2 regions of the Lentzea sp. NPDC092896 genome follow, and region 1 is predicted to be linked to the other one. Evidence: riboswitches for the same ligand, from Rfam matches in the RefSeq annotation. Region 1 holds a riboswitch; the other holds the start of a gene.
What was found. Region 1 has a riboswitch for cobalamin ahead of ACIQF0_RS10120 (prenyltransferase/squalene oxidase repeat-containing protein). Riboswitches for the same ligand answer to the same signal wherever they lie in the genome.

Region 1 (5,846 bases):
TCGACCTGTGGGGCGACGAGTTCGACCGCGCCTACCGGGGTGCCGAGGAGGCCGGCCGCGCCGTGCGCACGGTCAAGGCTCGTGACCTTTATGGACGGATGATCCGGACGCTCGCGCAGACCGGCAACGGCTGGATGACGTTCAAGGACACCGCGAACCGGACGTGCAACCAGACCGCGTCGCCGTCGAACGTGGTGCACCTGTCCAACCTCTGCACGGAGATCCTGGAGGTCACCAGCGACGAGGAGACCGCGGTCTGCAACCTCGGCTCGGTGAACCTCGGCGCGCACGTGGCCGGCGACGGCATCGACTGGGATCGCCTGCGTGCCACGGTCCGCACCGCCGTCGTGTTCCTCGACCGCGTGATCGACATCAACTACTACCCGACCGAGCAGGCGGCGCGCTCCAACCCGCGCTGGCGCCCGGTGGGTCTCGGTGTCATGGGTCTGCAGGACGTCTTCTTCAAGCTGCGCCTGCCGTTCGACTCGCCGGAGGCCCGTGAGCTGTCGACGCGGATCGCCGAGGAGATCTACCTGACGGCGCTGGAGTCGTCGGCGGAGCTGGCCTCGGTCGCGGGCGCGCACCCGGCGTTCGCCGAAACCCGTGCCGCCAAGGGAGATCTGCAGCCCGACCTGTGGGGCGTCACGCCCACGCAGACCGAGCGCTGGGGTGCTCTGCGCGAACGCGTGAGCGAGCACGGCCTGCGCAACTCGTTGCTGATCGCGATCGCGCCGACCGCGACGATCGCCTCGATCGCCGGCTGCTTCGAGTGCATCGAGCCGCAGGTGTCGAACACGTTCAAGCGCGAGACGCTGTCCGGCGAGTTCCTGCAGATCAACTCCTACCTGGTGCGCGAGCTCAAGGCCCGCGGCCTGTGGACGGAGGCCGTGCGCAACCGGCTCAAGCAGGACGACGGTTCCGCGCAGGGCATCGCCGAACTGCCGGAGGACGTGCGCTCGTTGTTCCGCACGGCCTGGGAGCTGCCGCAGAAGGCGCTGATCGAACTGGCCGCCGCGCGTGGCCCGTACGTCGACCAGAGCCAGTCGCTGAACCTGTTCGTCGCCTCGCCGACGATCGGCAAGCTCTCCTCGATGTACCTCTACGCCTGGAAAGCCGGGCTCAAGACCACTTACTACCTGCGCTCCCGTCCGGCGACGCGCATCCAGCAGGCGACGACCACGACCACCACGGCGGTGCCCGTCGTGACGTCGGACGAAGCCATCGCCTGTTCCCTCGAAAACCCCGAGTCCTGTGAGGCCTGCCAGTGACCGCGCTCGCCAACACCGCCCGTCAGAACGCTCTGCTCGACCCCGGCATGGACCTCACGCTGCGGCCCATGCGGTACCCGTTGTTCTACGAGCGCTTCCGGGACGCCATCAAGAACACGTGGACGGTCGAGGAGGTCGACCTGCACTCGGACCTCGCCGACCTGAACAAGCTGTCGGAGGCCGAGCGGCACCTGGTCAACCGGCTCGTCGCGTTCTTCGCGACCGGTGACACGATCGTCGCGAACAACCTGGTGCTCAACCTCTACGAGCACGTGAACGCGCCGGAGGCCCGGCTCTACCTGTCACGGCAGCTGTTCGAGGAGGCCGTGCACGTCCAGTTCTACCTGACGCTGCTCGACACCTACCTGCCCGACGAGAACGACCGCATCGAGGCGTTCGCCGCCGTGGAGACGATTCCGTCGATCCGCGCGAAGGCCGAGTTCTGCTACAAGTGGATCGACTCGATCTCGGACCTCAAGCGGCTGGAGTCGCGGGAGGACCGCAGGTCGTTCCTGCTCAACCTGATCTGCTTCGCGGCGTGCATCGAGGGCCTGTTCTTCTACGGCGCCTTCGCCTACGTCTACTTCCTGCGGTCGCGCGGGCTCTTGAACGGCCTCGCGTCGGGCACCAACTGGGTGTTCCGCGACGAGTCGATGCACATGGCGTTCGCGTTCGACGTCGTGGACACCGTGCGCCGCGAGGAGCCGGACCTGTTCGACGACTCCTTGTACGAGGAGGTCAAGCAGATGCTGCGCGAGGCCGTCGACGCCGAGGTGCAGTTCGCGGAGGACCTGCTCGGCGGCGGTGTCGCCGGCATGTCGGTGGCGGACATGCGGTCCTATTTGGAGCATGTCGCGGACCGGCGGCTGCAGGTGCTCGGCATCGAGCCGATCTACGGTTCCAAGAACCCGTTCGCGTTCATGGAGCTGCAGGACGTGCAGGAGCTGTCGAACTTCTTCGAGCGCCGGGTTTCGGCCTACCAGGTCGGTGTGACCGGCACGGTGGCGTTCGACGAGGACTTCTGAGTCGTGCGGGTGCGGTGCCCCTGGCCGGGAACTCCGGTCAGGGGCACCGCTTCGTCAGCAGGCGAGCGTCGGCGCGGCGGGGTTGCCTCCGCCGTCGAGGTTCGCGAGCTTGACCCCGGTCAGGCCGAGCACCGCCTGAGCCGTGGCACGTGGAGCGGTCGCCTGGTCGAATCCCGTTGCGTCGTAGGCGATCGCGCCTCGGTCCGCGACGGCACCCGCACAGCCGACCGCGAGCGAACGCAGGAACTGACGCGCCTGCGTCGCGGCCGCAGGGCGGTGACCGGCCAGCGCCTGCGCGGCCAGGCCGGTGCTGTTGGCGTTGGAAGCGTTGGCGCCGACGGAGAAACCGCCGTCGGCGTTCTGCTTCGACGCGAGCCAGGCGGTGCCTTCGGCGGCGTTGACGTTGTCACCGGTGGCGCGCAACGCCTGCACGACCAGCGCGGTCGAGTCGACGTCACTGGCGCACGGGGTCTGACCGAAGTTCAGCGGGAAACCCCCGTCGGGGCACTGGGTTCCGGCGAGGAAGGCCTTGGCCGACGCGGGCGAGCCGGCCGGCGTGCGGTCGAGGGCGATCAGCGCCAGGGACTGGGTGAAGGCGTTGGAGAAGTCACCGAAGTCCGACCGGTCGGAGAACCTCCCCGACGGCGCGAGCAGGCCGCGCAGACCGGCTTCCAGGTCGACACCGCCGAAAGCGTTGCCGTTCTTGTGTCGCACCTTCGCCGCCAGCAACAGCTTGGCGTGCGCGCCCGCGTAGGCCTCGGTGCCGGAGCCGACGTAGCCGGTGGTGATCTCCGGCTTCGCCAGCCACGTGATGGCCTTCTCGGCGTTGGTGTCCGAGGAACGGGCGGCGGCGAACGCGAAGATCGCGTCGATCGTCAGGCCCTGGTCGGGGAACTTCTGGCCGCCGAAGTCGGCCTCGAACCGTTCGCCGTCGACCAGTTGCCGGGCGAGCCAGCCCGCGGCGGCGCCGGACTTGTTGTGCGTGGCCGCCACCGCGGGGGTGGCAGCGGTGCCAATGCCCAGCATCAGGACAGCAGCGAGCACCAGACGTCTCATGAGAACCCTTTCCCGCACTTCCACGACAGGAGTTGGTGAACACCGCGCGATGCGGGTGACCGGGCTTGCCGCGGAGGGCACACCGTTGCGGGACAGCGCCGGATTCTCACCGGACTTCCCCCGCGCCGCGCTGAACGCCCAACAGGTTCTCATGCCGCGCAAGGCCCCGTACCGGGTACGGATGTGACGCTCGCCTCCGACCCCGAAGGCGGTGCCGAACAGCGGTTTCCAGGTGTTAACCTCGCTCGGCTCGACAACTTCATACCTCGCCCGTGACGGGGAAGCCGGTCGGAATCCGGCACTGTCGCGCAACCGTGGGCCACTGGTTTCAGTGGCGAGTCGGGTCACCATCCGGGCGGGGTGAACGGACCGACCGCTGTCGCGAAACGCAGGGGTGGCTGCCGGCGCCCCGCGTCGTCTCCTCTCCTCGAGCAGCACGAGGAGGGGGAGAGAAATGACCCGGCGCAGGAGCCTGGCCGCACTGGCGTTCGCCGTCGGCGCGGGCCTGATCGCCACGACGATCGCCGGAACCGCGGCCGCCGCGGGAGATCGCGACGCCGCCCACTCCAGCTCCGTGTGGCTCTCCCACCAGCTGCGACCCGACGGCACCCTGGAGAACCCGCTCGGCGGCGAGCTGCCCGACCACGGCCTGATGCTCGACCTGGTCTTCGCGATGCACGCCTCCGGTGACGGCGCGCTCGCCGAGCCGATCATGAAGTTCCTGGACGACCAGGGACACGTCACCGACTACTTCACCTGGGACGGCCTCGCTCCCGGCCAGGGCTTCGACCAGATCGTCGTCGGCGGCGCGGTGGCCAAGACCCTGCTCGCCGCGCAGATCTCCGGCCGTGATCCGCGTGCCTTCGACGGCCACGACATGGTCGCCGAGACGAAGGCGGCGATCCGGCGCTCGGGCGTCGACGCCGGCCGGATCAGCGACTACTCGAAGAACCCCGAGTGGGCGGACATGGTGAACAACAACGCCAACATGTTCGGCCAGTCCCTCGCCGTGATCGGCCTGGCGGTGGCGGGGGAGAACGACCAGCCCGCCATCGACAAGATGGTGACGCAGCAGTGTTCCGAGGGCTACTTCCGGATCTTCTTCGGGTACGTCCAGGGACCTGAGGGCCTCAAGGTGTCCTCCTGTGACGAGGGGAAGGCCGACGGCTCGTCGGCGCCGGACGGTGACGCGACGGGCCTCGCGCTGTCGGCCATGCTCGCGGCGAAGCGCGCCGGGGCGGCCGGGCTCGACGAGCCGATCGCGAGGACCGTGACGTGGCTGAAGAACAACCAGTCCGCCGGTGGTGGCTGGGGTGGCGGTGTCGGGACCGAGGCGCCGAACACCAACAGCACCGGCCTGATCGTGCAGGCGCTCGCGGACGCGGGCGGCGCGGGTGCTGAGGTCGGCAGGGGCGTCGAGTTCCTGAAGTCCGCACAGGCCGGCGCGTCCGACTCGGGTACCGCGCTGGCCGGGCAGATCGGTGCGATCGCGTACGACCCGGCCTCGTACCAGGCGGCGCGCACCGGCGGCATCTCCGGCATCGACACGTGGATCAGGGCGAGCGCGCAGGCCTCGCTCGGGTTGTCGCAGATCGGGTTGTACGCGCTGGCCAAGGGCGACGTGCCCGAGCCGACCCCGACCACCACCGCGAGCAGCACCCCGGCGACGACTACGACCACGGCGGCACAGGGCACCACGCCACCACCGGTGCACACCAAGACCGAGACCACCACCGTCAGAGCGCCCACACCGACGACCAAACCGAAGGCCGTGGTCCGCCAGCCCGCCCCGGCGCCGAAGACCGTGCAACCGGCCGCGAAGACGTCCGCCGCGAAGCTCGGCGCGTACCTGGCCAACAAGCTCGTGCGCGGCGACCACGTCGAGGTCACCGAGAACGACAGGACCTACGTCGACTACGACGCGACCGCGGACCTGGTGCTGGCCCTGCACGCGCTGGGCGAGCAGCCGGACGCCGCGAAGAAGGCCTCGGAGTTCCTGCTGACGCCGGACGCGGTCAACGCCTACGCGCACGGCGCCGGGCAGGAGACCGGTGAGGCCGCCTACGCCGAACCGCTCGCGAAACTCGTCGTCCTCGCCCAGTTCCAGAAGTCCGACGACCTCGCGAACCGGCTGCGCGCCGACCTGGCGGCACTGCGGGGCGCGGACGGTCTGTTCACCGACACCGGCTCGTTCGCGGACTCCGCGGACTCCGTCCGCCGCCACACCTGGGCGGTGCTCGCCACCGTCGCCGACCCCGGCCAGGCGATCGAGGCGCTGGCCGCCCGTCAGTGCGAGGACGGCACGTTCCCGGAACGCATGGACGACGCGGACTGCGAGGACGGCGATCTCGCCTCCACCGCCGCCGCGGTCACCGCGCTGAACAGCAGGCCGTTCACCGAGGACGCGCCCGTCGCCCAGGCCCCGGCCGAGTGGTCGAAGGAGCGCGCGGCCGCGTTCGTGAAGGCGATCTCGTTGCTCGGCGCCAAGCCGAACGGC
Region 2 (5,846 bases), on a different contig from region 1:
GTGCTTGATCACCCGGCTCGGTCCGAGGACCGCGCCGCCCTGCGCGCCCAGCGACTTGCTCAGCGTCAGCGTGGTGATCACGTCGGGCGCCTTGATGATGCCCGCCGCGGCGACCGCACCCCGGCCACCGGGGCCGACGACGCCGAGGCCGTGCGCGTCGTCCACGACCAGCGCCGCACCCGTCGCGCGGCAGGCCTCGTGCAGTTCGCTGAGCGGGGCGATGTCGCCGTCGACGCTGAACACCGAGTCCGTGACGACGATCGCGCGCCGCTTGCCGCGGGTCTCCAGGGCGTGCCGGACCTTGCCGACGTCGCAGTGGTCCGCGACGACGACGTCGGCCTTCGACAGGCGCGTTCCGTCGATCAGCGACGCGTGGATGTGCTGGTCGGCCACGATCGCCGTGCCAGGGCCCGTGAGCGCCGTGACCGCGGCGAGGTTCGCCATGTACCCGCTGCTGAACACCAGCGCGGACTGCGAGCCGCAGAAGTTCGCGAGCTCGAACTCCAGCTCGGCGTGCAGCTCCGTCGAGCCCGTGACCAGGCGCGATCCCGTGGAACCGGAACCCCACTTCAGCGTGGCGGCGGCCGCGGCACCCGCGACGCGCTTGTCCTTGGCGAGGCCCAGGTAGTCGTTGCTCGCGAGGTCGAGGTCCGTCGAGTCCGACGTGCGGGGCCGCAGCCGCCGGCTCAGACCCGCCTTGGCTCGCGCTTCAGAGCGGACGTCGATCCAGTCGAACGTCGACTCACCACCACTGGAAATCGCCTCAGTTGTGCTCACGGTCACCGCCTGAGTCTCCCATCCGCCCGCTAGCGTGCCGCTCGTGGACCTGTTCACCTTCACGCGCGCCGAACTCACCTCGCCGGTGCAGTTCCTCGGCGGCCGCTGGGTGGTGTCGGCCTACGAGGACGTGCGCGCCGTGCTGGCCGATCCGGTCACCTACCTGCCCGACAACGCCCTGACCGCCGTGACCCCGGTGGGCACGGCCGCGTTGCGTTCGCTGGTTCGCGCCCGCTTTTCCTTGCCGCCGACGTTGGCGAACAACGGTTCCGAGTCACACGCTCAATTGCGCCGTCTCGTCGCGTCGTTCTTCACGCCGGTCCGCGTTGCCGCTGCGGAGCCTCGCATCCGATCTCTGGTTTTGGAACGGCTGGGTGGCACGGATCTCGTGCGCTCGCTCGCGTGGGACCTGCCCGCGATCGTGCTGATGGACCTGCTCGGGCTGGAGAACGTCGACATCCCGACGCTGAAGCGCTGGAGCTCCGGGTCGCTGGAGTTCTTCTGGGGCGACATCTCGCGGGAACGGCAGCTGGAGCTGGTCGACGACGTCGGCGACTTCCACCAGTGGCTGATCAAGCGCTACCACGCCCGCGACGGCGAGTTGTTCTGCGCGCTGGCCGATGCCGGAGTGTCCGCTGAGGACTCCGCCGGCCTTTGCTACTTCCTGCTGATCGCGGGCCAGGAGACGACGACCCAGTTGTTGTCCACGGCGTTGCGCCGTGCGTTGCAGGACCGCGCGTTGTGGGCGCGTCTGGGGTCGCCGGGTGTGGCCGAGGCGTTCGTCGAGGACGTGCTGCGGACCGAAACGCCCGTGGTGACGTGGCGGCGGCTGACCGCGCGTGAGGTCGTGCTGTCCGGTGTGCGCGTGCCTGCCGGTGCGGAGCTCGTGTTGTTGTTGAGCGGTAAGGAAACCGATCCTCGGCACCTGGCGTTCGGCTACGGCCGGCACTTCTGCCTCGGCGCCGGGCTGGCTCGGTTGGAGGCCGCGGTGACGTTGCGGACGGTGGCCGAGCACGAGCCGTCGTTGCGGCTGGACCGCTCGGAGCCGGAGTGGCTTCAGCTGCTGTCGTTCCGCGCGCCCAAGTCGGTCACGGTCGCGCGATGAGCTTGCCCGTCGTGGTGCGGGCTTCGAGCGCCCTGTGCGCCTCGGCGATCTCGTCGAGCCGGTAGACGCCGCCGAGGTTCGGCTTGAGCTGGAGCTCGAACACCTCTTCTGGCGTGGTGTCGCGGGGCAGTCCCATGACCGCGACGCCCTTGCGGAAGATGTCGCTCGCGGTGACGTCCAACGGCTCGCCGCTCGCGTAGCCGAACACGACCATGCGGCCGACGCCATCGTTGAGCAGCTCGAACGCGCGTTTCCCGACCGCGCCGCCGATGGACTCGAAGACGACGTCGACCGGGTCCAGGTCATCCCAGTCGTAGCCGAGACCGCCCTTGCTGGACGCAGCGAGCACGGTCGCACCCGCCCGTTCCGCGAGCTGCACGAGCAGACCGCCGACGCCACCGGACGCCGCCTCGACGAGCACCCGGTCGCCCGGCTGAATGCGGGCGGCCTTGACCGCCGCGACCGCCGTGGTGCCCTGCAGGAGCAGGGCGAGAGCCTCGTGGTCGCTCACGCCGTCGGGCACGTCGATCGGGTTCTCGATGACGGCCTTCGTGGCGTAGGCGCCGCCGCGCGGCACGCCCATGACCCGTCGGCCTTCTCCTGTGATGCCAACGACTTCCGAGCCGAGGACGACCGGGAGCGACGGCCCTGGGTACCACGGGAACAGCTCCCTGCCCTTGCCCCGGCGGATGACCGTCTCGCCGTAGTTGAGGCCGATCGCGGTGACGTCGACGAGCGTGTCGCCGGTCGGGTCCGGGACCTCCTCGACCTTCAGCACCTCGGGCCCGCCGAACTCGTGGAACCGCACTGCCTTCATTCGCTGCCTCCCCTGGATAAGCGGACCGCTGGTCCGGTTGCTAGAATACGGACTGCCGGTCCGCTTGTGTCAAGGGAGAGTTCGTTGGAACGTGCCGATGCCGCCCGCAACAGGGCCGCGATCCTGGCCGCCGCCACCCGGCTGATCGGCGAGCGCGGCATCGACGCCGTGTCGGTGGACGACGTGGCTGTCGCGGCGGGCGTCGGCAAGGGCACCGTGTTCCGGCGGTTCGGCGACAAGGCGGGCCTGGTGGGCGCCGTGGTCGACGCCACCGCTGCCTCCTGGATTCAGACCGCGTCGTTGGAGTGCCGCTCCGCCGGAGAGTTCGCCGGCACCCTGTTCGACCACGTGCTGGCGTCGTTGCCGCTGGTCATCGCCGTGGAACGGACGACGGTCCGCAGCTGCGAGGGCAACTTCCGGATCACCGTCGAGCGGCTGGCCCGGCTGGTCGGCTCGACGTTCAAGGCGCACACCGTGCTGGCCGTGCTGCGAGGCGAGCACATCGAGTTCCTGCTGGCCCAGGGCATGACGGCGGCCGAGATCCGGGCGGGCGTTATCTCGCTCGCGGACACGCTCGCCGCTGAGGTTTGATGCCTGGGTGATGAACCGACAGCTCTCCGGAACCCGCAAGAAGACGCTCCTGGAGAGGCTCGGCCCGGTGCCGGACGTCGACCCCGACCGCTACGGCGATGGCGGCCCGGTGGGCGCGCTGGAGACCCGCGTCGCACAACTGCTGGGCACCGAGGCGGCGCTGTTCGTGCCGACCGGGACCATGGCGCAGCAGATCGCCCTGCGCTGCTGGGCCGACCGCACGCACAACCCGATCGTCGCGATGCACTCGCAGGCGCATCCGCTGAACCACGAGGACGACGCGCTGACCGTGCTGTCCGGCCTGCGACCGATCAAGGTCGAGAATTCCGAGGTCGCGACCTGCCCCGAGCCGTACGGGACACTGCTGCTGGAGGTCCCGGACCGCGAGAGGGGGTTCGTCCTGCCGACGTGGGACGAGCTGACGTCGCTGGTCGACGCCGCGCGCGAACGAGACGCGGTCGTGCACCTCGACGGCGCGCGACTGTGGGAGAGCACCTTCGGCCTGGGCAAGCCGCTGCCCGAGATCGCGGGCCTGTTCGACTCGGTCTACGTGTCGTTCTACAAGTCCCTCGAAGGCATCTCCGGCGCGGCGCTCGCCGGCACCCAGGACTTCGTCGACCAGGCACGGGTGTGGCGGCACCGGTACGGCGGCATGCTGTTCCAGCAGTGGCCGGCGGCGCTGTCCGCGTTGCACGGCCTGGACACCGTGCTGCCCCGGCTGGGCACCTACGTGGAGCACGCCAAGGTCGTGGCGTCCGCCATGGGCCTGCCGGAGCCGCACACCCACCAGTTCGCGCTGCACCTGCCCGGCGACCCGAAGCGGCTGACCGAGGTGAGCGGCAAGTTCCTCGGCAACTTCTGGCGCGACGGCCTGCTCGCGAAGAACGAGATCACGATCGCCGAGCCCGCGCTGGAGTGGACGGCGGACGAGGTCGCGGAGGCCTGGGCGGAGTTCCAGAGCCTGATCTAGGGCGACGTCGCTCACCTGGCTGTTGGACCCGGCGGTGCGAAATGCGACGATGCCGGGGCTGTGAGGGGAGTGCGAGGAAGCCGGTGCGAATCCGGCGCCGTCCCGCGACTGTGACCGGTAGTGAGAGAACCGGGAGTCAGGAACTCGTTCCCCTCTTGATCACCGACCGCGGGCGTGGACACCCGAGGAAGGACTTCGCCGAGCATGTTCCCCTTTTCGGCTGTCGTCGGCCATGACGACCTCCGGCTTGCCCTGCTGCTGAACGCCGTTCATCCCGGCATCGGCGGCGTTCTGGTCCGCGGCGAGAAGGGGACCGCGAAGTCGACCATCGTGCGTGCCCTCGCCGCGCTCCTGCCCGAACTGGACGTGTCGCGAGGCTGCCGGTTCGGCTGCGTGCCCGGCAGCACCGACTGCCCCGACGGGCCGCACGACGGCGTTGACCGTCGACCGGCCAAGCTCGTCGAACTGCCCGTCGGCGCCACCGAGGACCGGCTGGTCGGGTCGCTCGACCTGGAGAAGGCGCTGACCGAGGGCGTGCGGGCGTTCCAGCCCGGGCTGCTGGCGGCGGCGCATCGCGGCGTGCTCTACGTCGACGAGGTCAACCTGCTGCACGACCACCTGGTCGACCTGCTGCTCGACGCCGCCGCGATGGGGCGCGCGCACGTGGAACGCGAGGGCGTGTCGGTCTCGCACCCGTCGCAGTTCCTGCTGGTCGGCACCATGAACCCCGAGGAGGGCGAGCTGCGGCCGCAGCTGCTCGACCGGTTCGGGCTGACCGTGGCGGTGAAGGCGGCGCGGGACGTGAGCGTGCGCACCGAGGTGATCCGGCGCCGGCTCGCCTACGAGGCCGACCCCGTGACGTTCGCGGCCAAGTGGGAGGCCGAGGACGCGAAGCTCAAGCAGCAGATCGCCGACGCCAAGCAGAAGCTGCCGCAAGTGTCCCTTCCGGACAGTGAGCTGCGCCGGATCGCCGCTGTCTGCGCGGCTTTCGAGGTCGACGGCATGCGCGCGGACCTCGTGGTCGCCCGTGCCGCCACCGCCCACGCGGCGTGGCGAGGCGCCGAGACCGTCGAGGAGACCGACGTCGAGACCGCCGTCCGGCTCGCCCTGCCGCACCGCAGGCGGCGCGACCCGTTCGACGAGCCCGGCATCGAGGAGCAGCAGCTCGAGGACGCGATGAAGCAGGCCGCCGAGCACGCGGAGGAGCCGGAGGAAGGCCCGGACGACGACGGCCCCGGCGGCGGTGAGCTGCCCGAGCCGCAGGAAGGCCCGAAGGGCAACGGGAACGCGCCCAGCGACAGTCCTGCGCCGGAACCCTCGCCCGCGTTCAAGGCGCGGCTGCTGGAGGTTCCCGGCGTCGGCGAAGGCGCGCCCGGCAAGCGTTCGAGGGCCCGCGCGCGCACCGGCCGGATCGTCCGGTCGTCCAAAGTGGACGGCAACGGGCTGCACCTGGTCGACACGCTCACGAACGCCGCGCCCCACCAACGAGCACGTGGCCGCAGTGGCCCCGGACTGCTGCTCACCGCCTCCGACCTGCGCAAGGCGGTCAGGGAGGGCAAGGAGTCGAACCTCGTCCTGTTCGTCGT

Region 2: linked by a shared signal. The riboswitch ahead of ACIQF0_RS21850 (putative cobaltochelatase) and the one ahead of ACIQF0_RS10120 (prenyltransferase/squalene oxidase repeat-containing protein) in region 1 are both predicted to bind cobalamin.

The regions. Positions count from the first base shown of each region.
Region 1 covers NZ_JBIVPX010000001.1:2,283,048-2,288,893, forward strand. Annotated here, with positions in the region: gene ACIQF0_RS10110 (ribonucleoside-diphosphate reductase subunit alpha) at 1-1,268, shown strand, start outside; gene ACIQF0_RS10115 (ribonucleotide-diphosphate reductase subunit beta) at 1,265-2,293, shown strand; gene ACIQF0_RS10120 (prenyltransferase/squalene oxidase repeat-containing protein) at 2,348-3,349, opposite strand; cobalamin riboswitch at 3,382-3,508, opposite strand; cobalamin riboswitch at 3,579-3,720, shown strand; gene ACIQF0_RS10125 (hypothetical protein) at 3,804-5,846, shown strand, end outside.
Region 2 covers NZ_JBIVPX010000004.1:193,888-199,733, forward strand. Annotated here, with positions in the region: gene ACIQF0_RS21825 (8-amino-7-oxononanoate synthase) at 1-777, opposite strand, end outside; gene ACIQF0_RS21830 (hypothetical protein) at 821-1,882, shown strand; gene ACIQF0_RS21835 (zinc-binding alcohol dehydrogenase family protein) at 1,866-2,699, opposite strand; gene ACIQF0_RS21840 (helix-turn-helix domain-containing protein) at 2,784-3,290, shown strand; gene ACIQF0_RS21845 (threonine aldolase family protein) at 3,301-4,260, shown strand; cobalamin riboswitch at 4,291-4,427, shown strand; gene ACIQF0_RS21850 (putative cobaltochelatase) at 4,465-5,846, shown strand, end outside.